Regions from separate parts of the Acidovorax sp. GW823-FHT02H02 genome, predicted to be linked through region 3. Evidence: riboswitches for the same ligand, from Rfam matches in the RefSeq annotation. Region 3 holds a riboswitch; each other region holds the start of a gene.

Region 1 (7,045 bases), on a different contig from region 3:
GACTACATCCTGCCCGCCACCACGCAGCTGGAGCACCGGGACGTGCATCTGGCCTACGGGCACACCGATGTGCTGCTCAACCGCCCGGCCATTGCACCCGTGGGCCAGGCGCGCAGCAACGCGCAGATCTTCCGGGACCTGGCCGCGCGCATGGGCTTCACCGAGCCCTGCTTTGCCGACAGCGACGAGGCCCTGTGCCGCCAGGCCTTTGGCGACGCCGTGGACTACGCGCTGCTCGAAACCCAGGGCTTTGCCACGCTGGCGCTGCCCGATGCGCCGTTTTCCGAAGGCGGCTTTCCCACGCCCAGCGGAAAGTGCGAATTCTTCAGCGCCCGCCTGGCCGCGCAGGGCCTGGACGGCCTACCCGACCACCTGCCCAACCACGAGCTGCAGGGCACCGACGCCCGCTACCCGCTGGCCATGATCTCGCCGCCGGCGCGCAATTTTTTGAACTCCACCTTCGTCAACGTGCAAAGCCTGCGGGCCATCGAAGGCCGCCCCGTGCTGGAAATGCACCCCGACGACGCCGCCGCACGCGGCATTGCCGATGGCGCCGTGGTGCGCGTGTTCAACGACCGCGGCAGCTACCAGTGCCACGCCACCGTCTCACGCCGCGCGCGGCCCGGCGTGGTCAATGGCCTGGGCGTGTGGTGGCGCAAGCTGGGGCTGGATGGGACGAATGTGAACGAGGTCACCAGCCAGGCCCTGACCGACCTGGGGCGGGCGCCGACGTTTTATGACTGCCTGGTGGAGGTGGAGGCCTGCGCTGTGCCGGCCTGACGGTGTGGTGGCTTTTTTGCCTTAAAATGACTCCTGTATTTATAGCTCTTGGTGCTTACATATCAAGCGCCATCGGCCATTCTTACCCCATGTCGGCAGAATTTCCTGCCCTTGGTCGGCGCCCGTCCGGGCCGCACTCGAAGGGGCTTTGGACAAAGGCCTTGCGGTCATCCACGCAAGTCCCGAAGACATATTCCGGGTACACGTAGTCCTCGCCAAAGCGCATCAGGTCCAGCGGCAGGGTGCGCGATACCGGCGTGCGCCCCTGCACCGCCTCGGCCATGTACTCGGTCCACACGGGCAGGGCCAGGGTTCCGCCAGTGTGCCGGCCCAGGCTGCGCGGCTGGTCGTAGCCCATCCACACGACAGAGGCCACGCCCGACGAATAGCCGGCGAACCACACATCGCGCGCATCGTTGGAGGTGCCGGTCTTGCCGGCCACATCGGGGCGGCCCAGCGCCTTCGCGCGCCGGCCCGTGCCATGCTGCACCACGTCGCGCAGCATGCTGTCCAGCACGAAGGCATTGCGCTCGGACACCACGGTAGCGCGGGGCGATGGCGCGTTCGCTGCGTACAGCACCGCGCCGCCGCGCTCGCTCACCTGGTGGATCAGCCGGGGCTGCACCAGGGTACCGCCGTTGGCAAACACGGCATAGGCCTGCGTCAGCTGCAGCGGCGTGATGGCGCCCGCCCCCAGGGCCAGCGGCAGCCGGGGTGGATTGCGTTCCGGCAAGAAGCCGAAGCGGGTGGCGAACTCCTGCACGTACTGAACCCCGGCCGCGTCCATCAGGTTGACGGCCACCAGGTTCTTGGAGCGCACCAGGCCGCGCCGCGCGGTGATGAAACCCTCGTAGTTGCCGCCGTAGTTGCGCGGGCTCCAGGCGGGGCGGCCGCGGGCGGCAGGGGTTACGACACGCTGCGTATCGTCGATCAAGGTGCCCGGGGCATAGCCCTTTTCCAGCGCCGCCGAAAAGATGAACGGCTTGAAGGTCGAGCCCGGCTGGCGATAGGCCTGCACGGCATGGTCGAACTGGTTGAAGGCGTAGTCGAAGCCCCCCGTGAGCGCCAGGATGTCGCCGGTTTCCGTGTCCATGGAGACCAGCGCGCCCTCCATGCCCGGCAACTGGCCTAAATTCCATCGTTCGCGGACGTCGGCCACGACGCGAATCACCGCGCCCGGCGCAATGCGCCGCCGCGCTGGCGCATCGGGCTTGAGGGCGGCACGCGCGCTGGCGCTGAGCCGGCTGCGCGGTATCCGCACCTGCGTGCCATCGCGCAGCCACGCGGCAATGCCCTCGGCCTCGGACGCCGCGTGCACCAGGGCGGCACGCAGTTCCCCGCTGTCGCGGTAGGGCGCCAGCGCGGCGCGCAGGGCTTTGGGTTCGTCGGACGGCACAGCGCCCTGGATGCGCCCCTCGGGGCCGGCATAGCCGCGGGCATCCTGCGCGCCCAGAATGCCCGCGCGCAGCGCACGCGTGGCCGCGCGCTGCGCGGGAACGCTGAGGGTGGTGACGACATCCAGGCCCAGCGCATACGCCTCTTCACCGTACTGCTCCAGCACCATCTTGCGGGCCTGTTCCACGGCAAAGGCGGCTGCCGGCTCGATGGAACGGTATTGCGTTCGCAGCGTCAGCGCCTGTGTCCGCGCCTCCTGGTAGGCGGGCGCATCCAGATAGCCCAGTTCGTGCATGCGCTGCAGAATGTACTGCTGGCGGATGATGGCGCGCTCGCGGTTCACAACGGGGTTGTAGGCCGACGGCGCCTTGGGCAGCCCGGCCAGCACGGCGGCTTCGGCCACCGTCAGCTCGCCCAGTGTCTTGTCGAAGTACACCGACGCCGCGGCAGCAAAGCCGTAGGCACGCTCGCCCAGATAGATCTGGTTCATGTACAGCTCCAGGATCTTGTCCTTGCTGTAGGTGGCTTCGAGTTTGTAGGCCAGCAAGACTTCCATGAGCTTGCGGCTGTAGGTTTTGACGCGGCTCAGAAAGAACACCCGCGCCACCTGCATCGTGATGGTGCTGGCCCCCTGGGCATGCTCCCCCGATACCACATTGCGCAGCGCAGCGCGTGCCAGCCCGGTGAAGTCCACCGCGCCATGCTCATAAAAGCGGGCATCTTCGATGGCCAGCAGCGCCTGGCGCATCTGCAGCGGGATCTGCCCTATCGGCACGAATTCCCGGCGCTCCTCGCCATATTCCGCCAGCAGCGTGCCGTCCCTGGCATAGATGCGCATCGGCAGCATGGGATCGTAGTCGGCCAGGTGGTCCACCTCCGGCAGCTGCTGCCACACCATGTGCAGCACATAGGCCCCGCCCGCACTGCCTGCCACGGCCAACCCCAGGAAAAAACCCGCGAGAAATTTCAGGACCGGGTGCTTTTTGGGCGAAGGGGCAGGCGCGGCAACAGACGACGATGGGTGCATCAGGGGGAACTCTGGCTAGGGCAGGACCCGTGCCATGACGGGCCTGCGGCGCCGCTCCCCCTGTCCTTTTACCTGAGAGTTTCGGCTGCCTGGGCAGCCTGCCCCTTCGGTGGACCCCCGCCTGCGTTGCGCAGGGCGGCGGCCTCTCTCCAGTCGGCGATGGTCTCCTGCGGTCCGGCTTGCCTGAGCGATGATGGGAGTTTGCGCCTTCGGCGGAGGCGGGTTGCGCCCCTCTCTCCCGCAGGATAGGCGCTCACTTTAAATCACCCGCCAAAACCAACCCCGTTCAAAAGGTCAATATCCCGACCCCCGGCCGGTTACAGCGCGGCTTCCAGGATGCGGCGGCTCACGGCGGGCGTGATCTCGCGCTGCTCGCCCAGCTGCACCATGCCATGCGCTTCGAGCTGGGCCACCACGGTGTCCACCACCTCCGCGCCCAGGCCATGGCCCGACAGGCGCGTGGCGATGCCCATGCTTTCAAAGAAGGCGCGCGTGCGTTCAATGGCGGCGGTGATGCGCTCGTCATCCGTGCCACTGGTGATGCCCCACACGCGCTCGCCGTACTGCAGCAGCTTGGCGCGCTTCGGGCCCCGGCGCTCATTCAGCAGCGCGGGCAGCACGATGGCCAGCGTGCGGGCGTGGTCGATGCCGTGCAGCGCGGTGAGTTCGTGCCCGATCATGTGCGTGGCCCAGTCCTGCGGCACGCCGGCGCCGATCAGGCCGTTGAGCGCCATGGTGGCGGCCCACATGAGGTTGGCGCGGTCGTCGTACACGGGCTCCTGCGCCGTCAGCAGGCGCGGGCCGATCTCGATCAGCGTCTGCAGGAGGCCTTCGGCAAAGCGGTCCTGCACCGGTGCGTTGACCGGGTAGGTCAGGTACTGCTCGACCGTGTGCACGAACGCATCGACCACGCCATTGGCCAGCTGCTGCGGCGGCAGCGTGTAGGTCTTGGTGGGGTCGAGCACCGAGAACAGCGGGAAGGTGTTCTTGCTGCTGAACGGCAGCTTGGCGCCCTTGGCGCGGTGCGTGATGACGCCGCCGTTGTTCATCTCCGAGCCCGTCGCGGGCAGCGTGAGCACGGCACCAAATGGCACGGCCTGGGCGATGTTGCGGCCGCGCTTTTCCAGGATGGACCAGGCATCACCCTCAAAGTGCACGGCAGCGGCGATGAACTTGGTGGCATCGATCACCGAACCACCCCCCACGGCCAGCAGAAAGTCGAACCCGCCGGCACGGATCTGCTCGACGGCCTTCATCGAGGTTTCAAAGCTCGGGTTGGGCTCGATGCCGCTGAAGGTGGCGTGGGTGCGCTCGCCCAGCGCGGCGCGCACCTCGGCCAGGGTGCCGGTTTTTTCAGCACTGGCACCGCCCACCAGGATCAGCACCTTGGCCGCTGCGGGCACCAGCTTGGCCAGGTCGGCGATGCGGCCCTGGCCGAAAACGATGTGGGTGGGGTTGTGGAAGTCGAAGTTCAGCATGGCAATGGAATGTTGGCTCACCGCGCCCCTTGCCGCGCCGGATGGTCTGGCAGGCGGCGGGAACGCAGGGCAATGATGGAAAAAACCGCCAGACCAGCAAGCCCGGCAGACGGACTGTTCATTGTCCGCGCGAAGCCGCCGGCACCCCTGTCACCTCGGTCAAAACCCTTACGTCAGCGGCGTCAGCACGGTTGCGCAAGACGCGGTTTTACTCCTGAAACAATAGCTATTAGCATTTGTAAAATAAGCGCTGTAGCCATTTCTTGCTGCATATTTTGCTGTTCTCAGCCGCCCACGGGCGATGCAATGGCCTGGTCGATCGCACCGAAGATGCTGGCGCCGTCCTTGCCCTTGACCTCGATGCGGATGGTGTCGCCGAACTTCATGAACTCCGTGGTGGGCTTGCCGTCCTGAATCGTCTCGATGCAGCGTTTTTCGGCGATGCAGCTGTAGCCCTTGGGCCATTCGGTGCGGCCGTTTTGCTCCACGCCCTTGTTGCTGACGGTGCCGCTACCCACGATGGAGCCCGCGCGCACATTGCGCGTCTTGGCGATGTGCGCGATGAGCTGGCCGAAGTGGAAGGTCATCTCAGGGCCGGCGTCGCACATGCCGACCTTGCGGCCATTCCAGGTGGACTGCACGGTCAGGTGCACGCGGCCGTGGTCCCAGGCGTCGCCCAGCTCGTCCAGCGTGACGGCCACGGGGCCGAACGCGGTGGCGGGCTTCGCTTGGAAGAAGCCAAAACCCTTGGCCAGCTCTGCGGGAATCAGGTTGCGCAGGCTCACGTCGTTGGCAATCATCACCAGGCGGATGCCGTCCAGCGCCTGGTCGGCGTTGGTGCCCATCTTCACGTCGCCCGTGATGACGGCGATCTCGGCCTCGAAATCGATGCCCATGGCCTCGCTGGGCACGACCACATCGTCGCAGGGTCCAATGAAATCATCGCTGCCGCCCTGGTACATCAGCGGATCGGTGTAGAAGCTCTCGGGAACCTCGGAGTTGCGGGCTCTTCGCACCAGTTCGACGTGGTTGATGTAGGCCGAGCCATCCGCCCACTGGTAGGCGCGCGGCAGTGGCGCCATGCACTGGGCGGGGTCGAAGGGGAAGGCGTGGCGCGCGCGGCCGCTGTTCAGCTGGTCGTACAGGTCCTGCAGCTGGGGCGACAGGAAGCCCCAGTCGTCCAGCACCTGCTGCAGCTTGCTGGCAATGCCGGTCGCATAATGGGCCGTGCCCAGGTCGCGGGAGACGACGACCAGCTGGCCGTCGCGCGAGCCGTCTTTGTAGGTGGCAAGTTTCATGGGGAACAGAGCCTTCGTCTCAACAGAAATGGCGGAAATGGCGCAAACCCCACAAGACTACGCTGGGTTCAATGGATTCAACCGAACAAAACTCGCAAATTTTTGGTGTGGATGGACAAAGAACGTGCAGGCACCCAGTCCGTGGAGGTCGGCTTCCTGCTGCAGGAAGATCGGATCCAGGCTTCCCGGCTGCTGTACCACCTGGGCGCGGTCTGTGCCTGACGCCTGCCGGAGCCCCGCAATGCCACGCCGGCCACTCTTTGTATTGACCGCCCTGGTGCTGGCGCTGCACTGGCTGGTGCTGCAAGGCATGCCCATGGCCTGGGACAGCAGCCCGTCCACGCCCCCCGCCGCACAGGCCTTCAGCACGCGCAGCATTGCCCCTACGCCACCGGCAGCGGTACCCCCCGCACCGCCTGCACCTCCCGCGCCTGCCCGCGCTGCGGCGGTGCGCAAGAAACCCGCGGTACCCCCGGCGAGGCAGCACGCAGCGAAGGCAGCCACCGAGCCACCACCCATGCCTTCGGCGCCGCCCGACAACCCGGGCGAAGCCCTACCGCCCGACGCGGCGGTGGACACCGCAGGCACGCCGACAGCCGAAATACCCGAGAAGCCCGATGCCGTAGCCACCGCCCCTGCGCCCGACGCCAGTGCGCCGGCCACTCCATCGCCCACGCTCCCCGACAACCCCCTGGGCGCTGGCGTGGACATCAGCCCTCCGGGCGGCGCCACAGGCCTGGCGGCCGACGCCGCCAGTTTCGCCGTGCGCCTGCCCGCGCCGGTGCGCCTGGCCTTTGATGTCAGCGGGCAGGCCAAAAAATTCAACTACAGCGCCAGCGCCGAGCTGTTGTGGCAGCACGACGGCAACCGCTACGAAGCCCGCCAGGAGATCAGCGCCTTTCTGCTCGGCACCCGCTCCCAGGGCAGCGTGGGCCTGATCACCGCGCAGGGGCTGCAGCCCGAGCGCTTTGCCGACCGTTCGCGCAGCGAACAGGCCGCCCATTTTGACCCTGCCCAGGGCCGCATCACCTTCAGCGCCAACACCCCACCGGCGGCCGTGGGGCCTG
Region 2 (7,045 bases), on a different contig from region 3:
CGGGCAGGTGTCTCTGGGCCATGCCGGTCTGTTCGGCCTGGGTTCCTACACGGCGGGTGTGCTGGTGTTCAAGTTGGCCGCACCCATCTGGGTCACGATTCCGGCCGCCATCGTGCTGACGGCGGGCTTCGGTGCGCTGCTGGCGCTGCCCGCACTGCGCGTCTCTGGCCCTTATCTGGCCATGGTGACGTTGGCGTTCGGCACCATCATCCAGATTCTCATCAACGAGATGAGTTTTCTGACCGAAGGCCCCCTGGGCATCAAGCTGGACAAGCCCGAGATTGGCGGGTTCCAGCTGGCCAAGCGCGAGTACTTCTGGCTGGTGGCTACCATGATGGTGCTGTCGCTCATCGTGTCGCACCGCATTTTGCGCTCCCACCTGGGCCGGGCCTTCGAGGCGCTGCGCGGCAGCCCCGTGGCGTCCGATTGCATGGGCGTATCGGTCTATCGCTACAAGGTGTACGCTTTTGTGATCAGCGCCGGTTTTGCCGGATTGGCCGGGTGCCTGTACGCGTATTCGGAGCAGTACATTTCCCCCAACTCGTACAACTTCGAACTCACCGTGCTGTTCCTGCTGGCGGTGATCATGGGGGGGCGCAAGAGCCGCATCGGCTCGCTGGTGGGCGCTGCCATCATCGTGCTGCTGCCCAAGCTGCTCGATGATGTGGAGCTGTTCCGCTACGTGTCCGTGGGCCTGGCAGTTCTGGTGGCCATCACGGCCGTGGTGGCTGTCCGGCGCGAGCGCTCGACCATCTCGCAAATGGCGATCCCGGTGGTGGGCAGCATGGCGCTGGCCGCTCTGTCGTTCTGGTTGCAGACCATGACCGACTGGCGCTTGTCGATCTTCGGTGTGATCATGCTGTTTGTTGTGTACTACCTGCAGGACGGCATTGTGGGTTTTGTCCGCAATGCGCTCAACCTGCGCACGGCACCTCCCGATCTGCCCTTGCAGCCCACCGGTGCAGCACAGGCGGATGCGGTGTCCACAGCCACCACGGCGGGTGAATCCACTGAGCTGTTGCAAGCCAGCGGCGTGCTCATGCAGTTTGGCGGCCTCAAGGCCCTGAACAATGTAGACCTGAGCATCAAGCGGGGCACCATCCACGGCCTCATCGGTCCCAACGGTTCGGGCAAGAGCACCATGATGAACGTGCTCACCGGCATTTACGTGCCGACGGCTGGCGCGATCAGCTTTAGTGGCCGCTCTGTGGTGGGTCGCACCTCGTCGGACATTGCTCTGTCGGGTATTGCGCGAACCTTCCAGAACGTGCAGCTGTTTGGCGAAATGACCGCGCTGCAAAACGTTCAGGTGGGTCTGCACCACAGCTTTGCAAGCAACCTGTTTGACGTGGCCGTGCATACGGGGCGCTACCGCCGTGAGAACGATGCCGCCGTCACCCGGGGCATGGGTCTGCTGCGTTTTGTCGGCCTGCAAGACCTGGCCGCGGAACAGGCGCGCAACCTGCCTTATGGCAAACAGCGCTTGCTGGAGATTGCCCGCGCTCTGGCACTCGATCCGCAGTTGCTGCTGCTCGATGAGCCAGCCGCCGGACTCACGGCCCCTGACATCGTGGAACTGATTTCCATCATCAAGAAGATTCGCGATCACGGTGTGACGGTGATCCTGATCGAGCACCACATGGATGTGGTGATGAGCATCTGCGACACGGTATCGGTGCTGGATTTTGGCCAGAAGATTGCCGAAGGCATGCCCGCGGAAGTTCAGGCCGATCCCAAGGTCATCGAGGCGTACCTGGGCGGTGGCGCCGAGACCGTCGTGGCCCAGCCCGCCTGAGCCCGATGCCCCCGAAACGACGATACAAGACGCACAACACATGCTGACCATCCAGAATCTTTCGGCCGGCTACGGCAAGGTACAGGTGCTTCACGGCATCTCCATCGAAGTGCCCAAGGGCAAGGTCGTGACGCTGATCGGCTCCAACGGCGCTGGCAAAACCACCACCATGCGGGCGGTGAGCGGCATGATCGCGCCGACCGCGGGCCAGATCACGCTCAACGGCAAGCGCATTGACGGCCAGGAGGCCTACACCATCGCCAAGCTGGGGCTGGCGCACTCCCCGGAAGGGCGGCGCGTTTTTGCAACCATGACGGTGACCGACAACCTCACCCTGGGGGCTTTTCCCCGCCTGACGGGCAGCCGCCCCCGGGGGGATGTGGCCGGTGATCTGGAGCGGGCTCTGGAGCTTTTTCCGCGCCTCAAGGAGCGCCGCACTCAGCTGGCTGGGACGCTGTCCGGCGGTGAGCAGCAGATGCTGGCCATGGCCCGCGCCATCATGCTCAATCCGGAAGTGGTGTTGCTCGACGAGCCCTCCATGGGCCTTGCGCCCATTCTGGTGGCGGAAGTTTTCCGCATCATTGAGCGCCTCAAGGGGCAGGGTGTCACCATGCTGCTGGTGGAGCAATTTGCGGCAGCCGCCCTGGCGGTAGCCGATTACGGCTATGTGCTGGAAAACGGACGCATTTCCGTGCAAGGCCCGGCGGAGCGCCTGCGCGATGACCCGGCCGTGAAGGCTGCCTACCTCGGCGGCGGCCACTGACGCTGGGTGAGGCTGGCAGTTGGCAGGGGCCAAACTCCCCGCGGCCAGCTGGCACGCCGATAGCATGGCCTGCGTATGCCCCTGGGCAGCGCAGGCTTTTTGATGGGTGCCTGCGGTTGCGCACAGGTGCCGCAGGCGCCCAAGGTCCTCCGCCTTTCAGGCGTTGTTCGCTGCCCGCTGGCTGGGTGCGGTCACGGCCATCTTGTGGCCCGGTGCCGCGCGGTCGGACGTGCCCGTGAAAGCAAAGTCCACCTCGGGTGCCAGCCCGCTCACGATATGGGCCAGCGCCTTGCCCGAGCCGCAGGCATGCGTCCAGCCCAGTGTGCCGTGGCCGGTGTTGAGGAACAGGTTGGCCACTTTGGTCTTGCCGATCAGCGGCACGTTGCTGGGTGTGGCGGGGCGCAGGCCGGTCCAGAACTGGGCCTGGCTGGCGTCGCCCGCGCCGGGGAAGAGCTGCTCCACGCGGCGCACGATGGCCTCGCAGCGCATCGGGTTCAGGTTGCGGTCATAGCCGTTCAATTCTGCCGTGCCGGCAATGCGCAAACGGTCTCCCTGCGCGCTGGTGTAGCGCGAGAACACCAGCTTGAATTCGTCGTCCGTCAGGCTCACCTCGTGGGCCATCGACGCGTTCTTGACCGGCATGGTCACCGAATAGCCCTTGGCTGGGTAGATGGGCAGGCGAATGCCCAGCGGCTGCGCCAGCAGCGGGCTGAACGAGCCCATGGCCAGCACGAAGGCGTCGCCGCGCACGCGCTCGAAGCGGCCCTCGGCATTGGTCAGCTCCACATGGTCGATATGGCCACCGGCCTCGCGCAGCGCCGTGATGTGGTGGCCCATGCGGAATTGCACGCCCGCCGCCGCGCACAGCCGGGCCAGTTCGCGGGTGAACTGGTTGGCATCGCCCGACTCGTCCTCGGCCGTGTAGGTGGCGCCGGCCAGTTGCGGGCGGATGTGGGCGAGGGCTGGCTCGATGCGCACGGCCTCGTCGGCGCTGATGACCTGGCGCTCGCAGCCGAGCTGGCGCATCTGCTCGGCCGGGGCCAGCGCGCCGTCGAACTCCTTGGCGTTGGTATAGAAGTGCAGGATGCCCTGTGTGCGCTGGTCGTACGCGATGCCGGTGGCCGCGCGCAGCTGCTGCAGCACGCTGCGGCTGTAGGTGCCCAGGCGCACGATCTGCTCGATGTTGTGGCGCGTGCGCGCCGGGGTGCAGTTGCGCAAGAACTGCAGGCCCCACAGCCACTGGCGCATGTCGGCACGCAGACGGAACAAGAGCGGTGCATCTTCCTGGCCCAGCCACTGCAGCACCTTGAGCGGCGCGCTGGGGTTGGCCCAAGGCTCGGCATGGCTCACCGAGATCTGGCCGCCGTTGGCAAAACTGGTCTCGGCACCGGGCGTGCCCTGGCGGTCGATCACCGTGACCTCGTGGCCGAGTTGTTGCAGGAAATACGCCGAAGTCACGCCGAGCAGGCCGGCACCTAAAACGATCACGCGCATGATTTTCAAAGCCTTTCTGGGCTCTGGCACTTGACAGGCGTGCGGTAGCAGCTATTGCTTCAATAGCGTACAGCCGGCGCGTCTGCCAAGCTGCCGCTCCCCCTGTCCTTGGTACCTGAGAGATTCACCGCAATCGCCGGCATGGCGCGTGGTTTGCTCCTTCGGTGCGCCACGCGTGTAGGTCGTGGCGGCTCTCCAGACGGCTTTGTTGAATGGTGCAGTACGGAACCTGAGCGTGTATGGGAGTTTGCGCCTTCGGTGAAGCGGACGGTGCCGCTGACTCTCCTGCGAGGCCGATTCTAGGCGGCACTGCGGCGCAAAAGGGGGCTGTGCGCGCTAATGGATGGCAATCGTTGCTGATGCTGGACGGGCGCAGAAACTGGTGCCTCGCCATAATCCGCCAAGCTTTATCCCCAGGATGCCTGCCATGCCCGATACCGCCTTTGATCCCTTTGCCAGCGCGGCCTTGCTCACCATGGCGCGCCAGGGGCGCATGCCCCGGCCGCTCGATCTGCCCGCTGCGCTGCGCCCGTGCAATGCGGCCCAGGCCTATGCCGTGCAGGACGCCGTGGTGCGCGAGCGCGGCGAGATCGCTGGCTGGAAGGTGGGCGCCGCATCGCCCCAGGCGCTGCCCGCGCGCGCGGCGCTCACCCGCGATTCGGTGGCGGTAGCGCCAACCGGGCAGGCCGTGCATTTGCCTGCCGCAGGCTTTGCCGTGATGGGGGTCGAGGCTGAGCTGGTGTACGAGCTGGGTGCCGACCTGCCCGAGCGCACCGCGCCCTACAGCCCGGCCGAGGTGCTGGCGGCCATGGCGTCGGTGCGCGCCGCCATCGAGGTGTGCGACACGCGCTTTGCCGCCTGGGCCCAGCAGGGCGAGTTCAGCCGCCTGGCCGACCAGGCCTGCCATGGCGCATTGGTGGTGGGTTCGGGGCCGGCCGACGTGGCTGCGGTCCAGCCCCTGGTGCAGCCGGTGCATCTGTCCGTCAACGGCACGGTGGCCGTGCAGCACGCCGCCTGGGGCAACCCGGCGGGCGACCCGCTGCGGCTGCTGGTGTGGCTGGCCAACGAGGGCGCGCGCAGCCTGGGCGGCCTGCGTGCGGGCCAGTGGGTGACCACGGGCTCGTGCACCGGCACCGTGCTGGTGGCGCCGGGCACGGTGGTGGTGGCCGACTTCCCGGGCCTGGGCCACGCCGAGCTGCACCTGGTCTGATTCCTTTTCCAAACCCTCCGTGTCGTCGTTGCTTCGCCTTGCCGTGCTGCAGCACTGTCTGCGGCTTCGCTCGTGCCCATGCAAGCAGCCGGGGCGTGCCATCGCCCGATTTCACTCCAACCCTTTGGGCAAGGTGCTTGTGCGACCCCGAAAAGATCTTGAACGGGTTCTTCGACACGAATGATTTGGGAAAGGAATGACCCCCCGGGGAAACCGCAGGGGGCCGCCTGCGCCGCAAGATCAGTTGCGGCGCGGGTTGTCGGGCTGGCGGTCGTGGCGGTTGGGCACGCCATCGCCATCGCGGTCGTACCGGTCGTAGCGGTTGGCTGCACCGTCCCGGTCACGGTCCCAGCCGCCGCGCTGCATGGCCCAGCGGCCGTCATGCTCGGCCCAGCGGGGCTCGCGGTAGTGGTAGCCGGGACGTGCCTTCACCCAGTAGCCCGCCATCCATACATGGCGGTGGCCGCGCCATTCCCAGTGGCCGGGCACCCACGCCATGCCGCGCCGGGGGCGGGGCGCGGCCTCATGGCGCGGAGGCGGCGGTGCCTGGTATTGCACCAGGGCCGGCGCGGGGCGCTGGTACTGGGGGCTGCCGGACTGGATGATGACGGTGGCGCCGACCTGTGCGTGCGCCGCCGTCAGGGCGCTCAGCGACAGCAGGGCGATGGAAGCGGCGGCGAGGGCATTGCGTGCCATGGTGTACTCCTCAGAAATGATTCCGTGCGGAACCGGGAGCCTTGATCATTGGGGCGCTGTGTCAAGCGCACATAGGCGCTGTGCGAAGTGTTGTGAAGTGGTGTATCCGCGTGCCACCACGCGCGCACCTTGCAAGCCTGTGCCAGCGCAGGGTGTGTGTCATGGAGGCTGTGCAAAATTGCAGGCTACGGCAACACAAAGGAGCAGTCTGCATGGCGGATGAAAAGAGAGATGCGGCGCACGCAGACCCCAACCAGTTCGCCCTGCTGCGCCAGCGCCGCTTTGCGCCGTTCTTCTGGACGCAGTTCTCCGGTGCGGCCAACGACAACCTGTTCAAGTTCGCCTTCACGGTGATGGTCACCTACCAGCTCAGCGTGTCGTGGCTGCCGCCCGCGATGGCGGGGCTGGTGATCGGGGCGCTGTTCATCCTGCCGTTTTTGCTGTTCTCGGCCACGTCGGGGCAGCTCGCCGACAAATACGACAAGACGCGCATGATCCGCTTCGTGAAGAGCCTGGAGATCGCCATCATGCTGGTGGCGTCGGGCGGGTTCATGGCGGGCAATGTGCCGGTGCTGTTGCTGTGCACCTTTTTGATGGGCGTGCACTCCACGCTGTTCGGGCCGGTCAAGTTCGCCTACCTGCCCCAGGTGCTCAGCGAGCGCGAGCTCACGGGCGGCAATGGCATGGTCGAGATGGGCACCTTCGTGGCCATCTTGCTGGGCAACGTGGCCGGCGGCCTGCTGGTGGCCTTGCCTGGCATCGGCCACACCACCGTGGCCGTGGCCTGCGTGGTGCTGGCGCTGCTGGGGCGTGCCGTGGCGCAGTTCATCCCCTCCGCGCCCGCCACCGACCCGGGCCTCGCCATCCACTGGAACCCCTTCACCGAAACCTGGCGCAACCTGAAACTGGCGCACGAGAACATCGTGGTGTTCCGCTCGCTGCTGGGCATCAGCTGGATGTGGTTCTTCGGCGCCGTTTTCCTCAGCCAGTTCCCCAGCTTTGCCAAGGAGGTGCTGCACGGCAACGAGCAGGTGGCTTCGCTGCTGCTGGTGGTGTTTTCCATTGGCATCGGCACCGGTGCGCTGCT
Region 3 (7,045 bases):
CCGACTCGTCGTTGGCCTCGGCCTTGCCCTTGGCTTCATGGCCAGCGCCGCCGCACAGACCACCATGCGCATCAGCATTTCGGTGGCACAGAACTCGCACCAGGGCGTGGCCATCGACACCTTCGCCAAAGAAGTGGAAAAACGCACGGGCGGCCGCTACAAGGTGCAGACCTTCTACAACGGCTCCCTGGGCGGCGAGCGCGAGTCGATTGAAGCCGTGCAGCTGGGCACGCAGGAACTGGCCTTCAGCTCCACCGGCCCGGTGCCCAACTTTGTCCCCGAGACCAAGATCCTGGACGTGCCCTTCCTGTTCCGCGACAAGGCCCATGCGCGCGCCGTGCTCGACGGCCCCATCGGGCAAGACCTGCTGACCAGGTTCGACGCCAAGGGCTTCAAGGCACTGGCCTGGGCCGAAAACGGCTTTCGCCACATGACCAACAGCAAGCGCGACGTGAAGGAGCCGGGCGACCTCAAGGGCCTGAAGATGCGCACCATGGAGAACCCCGTGCACATCGCCGCCTACAAGGGCTTTGGCATCATCACCACGCCCATGGCGTTCCCCGAGGTGTTCACGGCCCTGCAGCAAGGCACCGTGGACGGCCAGGAAAACCCGTTGCCCGTCATCATCTCGGCCAAGTTCGACCAGGTGCAAAAGCACCTCACGCTCACCGGCCATGTGTATTCGCCCTGCATCTTCGTGATGAACAAGGCGGCTTTTGACAAGCTCAGCGCGGCCGACAAGCAGGCCTTTCTGGATGCCGCCAAGGAAGGCACCAAGGCCAACCGGGCGCGCGTGGACGAAGACGATGCCAAGGGCGTGGCCGACCTGCGCGCCAAGGGCATGACAGTGATCGACACCATCGACAAAGCCAAGTTCGTGGCGACGCTGGCCCCTGTCAACGCCGAGTTTGAAAAGCAGTTCGGCAAGGCCGCGCTCGACAAGATCCGCGATTACAAATAATCTTCTTGTCGATCTATTTTCACTAGCTATCAGCGCCCGCCGGTATTGCGCCAGCGGGCGTTTTCATTCATGAAAAATGCTTTTCTGACCTTTGAGCGCTGGGCCACGTTCAGCGCCATGCTGGCCGCCTGCGCCATGCTGGCCGTGGCCTCTGCGCTGGGCATGTTCCAGATTCTGATGCGCTTCGTGTTCGAGCAGCCCGCAGAATGGACCGAGGTGTTGATCCGTTTCAGCCTGATCTGGATGGTGTTTCTGGCCATCCCCGCCGCCTTCCGCCAGGGGGCGATGGTGAGCGTGGACGTGCTTTACCGCTGGAGCCCGCCACGCATTCGCCGCGTGCTCGACTGGGTGGTGGCGCTGGCGGCACTGGCCCTGATCGGCGTCATCATCTGGTGGGGCTGGGATTACGCGCAGCGCGGCGGCGTGCAGAGCATGGCCGGACTGGAGTCGGTGTCGATGTTCTGGGCCTATCTGGCCATGCCGGTGGGCGGCCTCTTTTGCGTCGTCGGCATCATCGGCAACCTCATCGACCCCCTGCGGATGGAACTGGAGACAGCGCAATGACCGCCACCATGATTTCCACCATGGTGCTGTGCTTTGCACTCACCGTTTCCGTGGCCGTTTCCATCGGCCTCGCGTCCATCCTGGGCATACAGGTTGCGAACGCCAACATGCTGATCTCGGTGAAGGAAATGTTCGCCTCGATCAACAAGTTTCCGCTGGCCGCCATTCCCTTCTTCATCCTCGCGGGCAACCTCATGGAAACCGGCGGCATCTCGCGCCGCCTGGTCGAGTTTGCCAAGAGCATCGTCGGCGGCGTGCAGGGCGGCCTGCCCATGACCTGCGTGCTCACCTGCATGATCTTCGCGGCGGTGTCGGGTTCGTCGGTGGCCACCACGTTCGCCATCGGCGCCATCCTGGTCCCGGCGCTCATCAAGCATGGCTACCCCACCAGCTACGCAGCGGCCTTGCAGGCCACCAGCGCCGAACTGGGCGTGATCATCCCGCCTTCCATTCCGCTCATCCTGTACGGCGTGAGTGCCGAGGTGTCGATTGGCGAGCTGTTCATCGCCGGCTTTGGCCCGGGACTGCTGATCAGTGGCGCGCTGATGCTGTTCGTGTGGGCCTACTGCAAATACAAGGGCTGGGGCAAGAACGATGGCGATGGCCGCATGCCCATGGGCCGTGCCACGCTGCAGGCCGGCTGGGCGCTGCTGATGCCCGTGATCATCCTGGGCGGCATCTACGGCGGCGTATTCACGCCCACAGAGGCCTCGGCCGTGGCCGTGTTCTATGCGCTGGTGGTGGGTGTGGTGATCTACCGCGAGATTCGCCTGGCGGACCTGTTCGCCATCCTGCGCAAGTCGGCCCTCTCGTCAGCGGTGATCATGTTCATCATTGCCAACGCCGGGCTGTTTGCCTTCCTCATCACCCGCGCGGGCGTGCCCGATGCCATCGGCCGCTGGCTGGAGGCGGTGCTGCAATCCCCTGCCCTGTTCTTGCTGGGCGTGAATGCGGCGCTGTTCTTCATTGGCATGTTCATCGAGACCAGCGCGGCCATCATCGTGCTGGCGCCCATCCTGGCGCCCGTGGCCCTGCACTTCGGCGTGGACCCGGTGCACTTCGGCCTCATCATGGTGGTGAACCTGGCCATGGGCATGATCACACCGCCCTTTGGCGTGAACCTGTTTGCCGCATGTACGGTGGCGCGCATCTCGCTGGACCGCATCATCCAGCACCTGCTGCCTTTCGTGGGGGTGATCCTGGTATGCCTGATGGTCATCACTTATGTGCCCTCGCTTTCGCTGTTCCTGCGTGACCTGGTGTACGCCAAGTAACGGTAGAATCGCTCGATTGTCAGGAGAGAGCCCCGCATGCACCATGCAAAAGGGCCGCCGAAGGCGCAGGCATCAGCCGAACGCTCAGGCAAAAGGACTGACAAGCGCCCGCAGCGATGCGGGCGTTCCCTTGCTGGAGAGAGATGTCCGCACTGCAGGTGCAGGCCATCCACCGAAGGAGCAAGCCGCGCGGCCAGCCAGGGTGCCGCGGTGAATCTCTCAGGTAAAGCGGACAGCAGGGCAAATCGCGTGGCATTCGTGCCGCGGCCCCCATTTGCCCTGGAGCTCTTATGTCCGCACCTGCCACCGCCCTGCTCATCACGCCCCTGAACGCCCTGCACATTGAACTGGGCGCCCGCATGGTGCCGTTTGCCGGTTATTCCATGCCCGTGCAGTACCCCGCAGGCCTCATGGCCGAGCACCTGCACACGCGCCAGGCCGCAGGGCTGTTCGATGTATCGCACATGGGCCAGCTCAAGCTGGTCGGCCCCGATGCCGCCGCCGCGTTCGAGAGCCTGGTGCCCGTCGATGTGATCGACCTGCCCGTGGGCAAGCAGCGCTACGGCCTGTTGCTCAATGACGAGGGCGGCATCATCGACGACCTGATGTTCTTCCGTGTGGCCGACAACGCACTCTTTGTCATCGTCAACGGCGCCTGCAAGGTGGGCGACATGGCCCACATCCAGGCCCGCATCGGCCAGCGCTGCGACGTGGTGCCCATGCCCGACCACGCGCTGCTGGCGCTGCAGGGTCCCCAGGCCGTCACCGCCCTGTCGCGCCTGGCCCCGGGCATTGAAAAGCTGGTGTTCATGACGGGTGGCGATTTTTCCATCGCAGGCTGCGACTGCTTCGTGACACGCAGCGGCTACACGGGCGAAGACGGCTTCGAGATCTCGGTGCCCGCCGCACAGGCCGAGACCCTGGCACGCGCCCTGCTGGCCCAGCCCGAAGTCAAACCCATTGGCCTGGGCGCGCGCAACTCGCTGCGCCTGGAAGCGGGCCTGTGCCTGTACGGCAACGACCTCGACACCACCACCACGCCGCCCGAAGCCAGCCTGAACTGGGCCATCCAGAAGGTGCGCCGCACCGGCGGCGCGCGCGCGGGCGGCTTTCCTGGTGCCGACAAGGTGCTTGCGCAGATCGACAACCCCGCCAGCCTCGCGCGCAAACGCGTGGGCCTGGTCGCGCTGGAGCGCGTGCCCGTGCGCGAGCACACCGAATTGCAGAGTGCCGACGGCCAGAAGATTGGCGAAGTGACCAGCGGCCTGCTGGGCCCCACGGTGAACGAACCCGTGGCCATGGGCTATGTGGCCCCCGCCTTTGCCGCCATCGGCACGCGGGTGAACGCCATGGTGCGCGGCAAGGCCGTGCCCATGGAAGTGCGCGCCATGCCGTTTGTGCCCGCCAATTACTACCGCGGCTAATTTTGCGCGGCGCGGCACCCCAACCGCGCCTGCGCCCGCTACATTGCAGATTCCTTTCTTTTTTATCTTCTAGCTGCTTGAGGAGCTTTCCCATGACCGTCAAATTCTCCAAAGACCACGAATGGATCAACGCCGCCGACGCGAATGCGGCCGTGGTAGGTATCACCGTGCATGCCCAGGATGCCCTGGGCGATGTGGTGTTCGTCGACCTGCCCGCCGTGGGAACCACGTTTGCCCAGGGCGACGTGGCGGGCGTGGTCGAGTCGGTCAAGGCCGCGGCCGATGTGTACATGCCTGTCTCGGGCGAGATCGTCGAAGTGAACGAAGCCCTGCGTGCCGACCCTTCGCTGGCCAATTCAGACCCGCTCAATACCGGCTGGTTCTTCAAGGTCAAGCTCAGCGATGCCAGCCAGCTCGACGCGTTGCTCAGCGAAACCGACTACACCGAGTTCGCCAAGAACGCCTGACCCTGTTTCCTTCTTCGAGACTGCCCCATGTTGATGCAATCCGCCCTGCCGCTCGGCGCGCTTGAAAACGCCACCGAATTCCTGCCCCGCCACATCGGTATCGACGCGGCCGACGAAGCGCACATGCTGTCGGTGATCGGCGAGGCCTCGCGCCGCGCCCTCATCGACTCCATCGTGCCGCGCTCCATCGCCCGCAGCCGCGCCATGGACCTGCCGCTGCCGGTCACGGAAAGCGCTGCATTGGCCGAACTCAAGGCGATTGCATCCAAAAACAAGGTCTTGAAGAGCTTCATCGGCCAGGGCTACTACGACACACACATTCCCGGTGTCATCCTGCGCAACATCCTGGAAAACCCCGCCTGGTACACGGCCTACACGCCTTACCAGGCGGAGATTTCGCAAGGCCGCATGGAAGCCCTGGTCAATTTCCAGACCATGGTGTGCGACCTCACGGCCATGCCGATCGCCAACGCATCGATGCTCGACGAGGCCACGGCCGCTGCCGAAGCCATGACGCTGGCCAAACGTTCGGTCAAGAGCAAGAGCAACGTGTTTGTGGTGGCCGGTGACGCGCACCCGCAGACCATCGAGGTGATCCAGACCCGCGCCCGGCCGCTGGGCATCGAGGTCGTGCTCGCCAACTCCGCCGAGCAGTGGAACACCCTGCTGGACGGCGACTATTTCGCCGTGCTGGCCCAATACCCCGCCACCAGCGGCCGCATCGACGACCTGCGCGCCGACGTGGAGAAGGCGCATGCCAAACAGGCCGCCTTCATCGCAGCCGCCGACCTGCTGGCCCTCACGCTGATCACGCCGCCCGGAGAATGGGGCGCCGACATCGTGGTGGGCACCACGCAACGCTTTGGCATGCCCATGGGCGCCGGTGGCCCGCATGCCGCCTACATGGCCTGCCGCGACGAGTTCAAGCGCTCGCTGCCCGGCCGCCTGGTCGGCGTGAGCGTGGACGTGCACGGCAAGCCCGCCTACCGCCTGGCCCTGCAGACGCGCGAGCAGCACATCCGCCGCGAAAAAGCCACCTCCAACATCTGCACGGCCCAGGTACTGCCGGCCGTGATCTCCAGCATGTACGCGGTGTACCACGGCCCCGAGGGCCTGCAGCGCATTGCCCGGCGCGTGGCCAGCTACACAGCCATCCTGGCGAAAGGGCTGGAACAGCTGGGAGCGCCCGTGCGCCCGCAGGCCGCGTTCGACACCCTCTCGCTGAAAACCGATGGCGCTACCCAATCCATAGCTGCTCGCGCAGTATCCATGGGTGCCAACCTGCGGATTCACTTCGAAAACTACCTGTGCATCTCGCTCGACGAGACCACCACGCGCGCCGACATCGAGCTGCTGTGGAAGATCTTTGCCAAGGACGGCCAGGCGCTGCCCACGGTTGACGCGTTCGAGAAAGGCGTGGAGCCGCTGATCCCCGCCGAACTGCGCCGCACCAGCAGCTACCTCACGCACCCGGTGTTCAACACCCACCACAGCGAGACCGGCATGCTGCGCTACATCCGCCAGCTGTCCGACAAGGACCTGGCGCTGGACCGCAGCATGATCCCGCTGGGCTCCTGCACCATGAAGCTCAACGCCACCAGCGAGATGATCCCCATCACCTGGCCCGAGTTCGCCAACGTGCACCCGTTTGCCCCGGCAGACCAATTGCAAGGCTACAAGGAACTGGACGAGCAGCTGCGCGCCTGGCTCTGCCAGGCCACGGGCTACGCCGGCATCAGCCTGCAGCCCAACGCGGGCAGCCAGGGCGAATACGCCGGGCTGCTGGCCATCAAGGCCTACCATGAAGCCCAAGGCGGCAGCCACCGCCACATCTGCCTGATCCCGGCCAGCGCGCACGGCACCAACCCGGCCAGCGCCCAGATGGCTGGCATGCAGGTGGTGGTGACGGCCTGCGATGCCAACGGCAATGTGGACATGGCCGACCTCGAAGCCAAGTGCAAGCAGTACAGCGCGCACCTGGCCTGCGTGATGATCACCTACCCCAGCACGCATGGCGTGTTCGAGACGCAGGTCAAGGAGCTGTGCGCCCTGGTGCACCGCCACGGTGGCCGCGTCTACGTGGACGGCGCCAACATGAATGCCATGGTGGGCGTGGCCGCGCCCGGCGAGTTCGGCGGCGACGTGAGCCACCTGAACCTGCACAAGACCTTCTGCATTCCCCACGGCGGTGGCGGCCCCGGCGTGGGCCCCGTCTGTGTGGTGGAAGACCTCGTGCCCTACCTGCCGGGCCATGCCACGGCCGGCGTGGCCGGTGGCGTGGGTGCGGTGTCGGCTGCGCCCCTGGGCAATGCCGCCGTGCTGCCCATCAGCTGGATGTACTGCCGCATGATGGGC

The links. A riboswitch is a leader RNA that binds a small molecule or an ion and turns the genes downstream of it on or off. The one in region 3 is predicted to bind glycine.
Region 1: linked by a shared signal. The riboswitch ahead of AC1RDS_RS12395 (penicillin-binding protein 1A) and the one ahead of gcvT (glycine cleavage system aminomethyltransferase GcvT) in region 3 are both predicted to bind glycine.
Region 2: linked by a shared signal. The riboswitch ahead of AC1RDS_RS10735 (D-amino acid dehydrogenase) and the one ahead of gcvT (glycine cleavage system aminomethyltransferase GcvT) in region 3 are both predicted to bind glycine.

What each region holds. Positions count from the first base shown of each region.
Region 1 is NZ_JBXAJH010000010.1:97,024-104,068, forward strand. It holds gene AC1RDS_RS12390 (molybdopterin-containing oxidoreductase family protein) at 1-780, shown strand, start outside; gene AC1RDS_RS12395 (penicillin-binding protein 1A) at 863-3,202, opposite strand; glycine riboswitch at 3,263-3,355, opposite strand; glycine riboswitch at 3,363-3,453, opposite strand; gene AC1RDS_RS12400 (iron-containing alcohol dehydrogenase) at 3,520-4,680, opposite strand; gene AC1RDS_RS12405 (fumarylacetoacetate hydrolase family protein) at 4,965-5,978, opposite strand; gene AC1RDS_RS12410 (DUF3108 domain-containing protein) at 6,220-7,045, shown strand, end outside.
Region 2 is NZ_JBXAJH010000008.1:110,355-117,399, forward strand. It holds gene AC1RDS_RS10725 (branched-chain amino acid ABC transporter ATP-binding protein/permease) at 1-1,795, shown strand, start outside; gene AC1RDS_RS10730 (ABC transporter ATP-binding protein) at 1,836-2,558, shown strand; gene AC1RDS_RS10735 (D-amino acid dehydrogenase) at 2,715-4,052, opposite strand; glycine riboswitch at 4,145-4,261, opposite strand; gene AC1RDS_RS10740 (2-keto-4-pentenoate hydratase) at 4,480-5,262, shown strand; gene AC1RDS_RS10745 (YXWGXW repeat-containing protein) at 5,503-5,958, opposite strand; gene AC1RDS_RS10750 (MFS transporter) at 6,171-7,045, shown strand, end outside.
Region 3 is NZ_JBXAJH010000003.1:199,219-206,263, reverse strand. It holds gene AC1RDS_RS04540 (TRAP transporter substrate-binding protein) at 1-961, shown strand, start outside; gene AC1RDS_RS04535 (TRAP transporter small permease) at 1,031-1,525, shown strand; gene AC1RDS_RS04530 (TRAP transporter large permease) at 1,522-2,799, shown strand; glycine riboswitch at 2,810-2,909, shown strand; glycine riboswitch at 2,923-3,045, shown strand; gene gcvT (glycine cleavage system aminomethyltransferase GcvT) at 3,090-4,223, shown strand; gene gcvH (glycine cleavage system protein GcvH) at 4,316-4,690, shown strand; gene gcvP (aminomethyl-transferring glycine dehydrogenase) at 4,718-7,045, shown strand, end outside.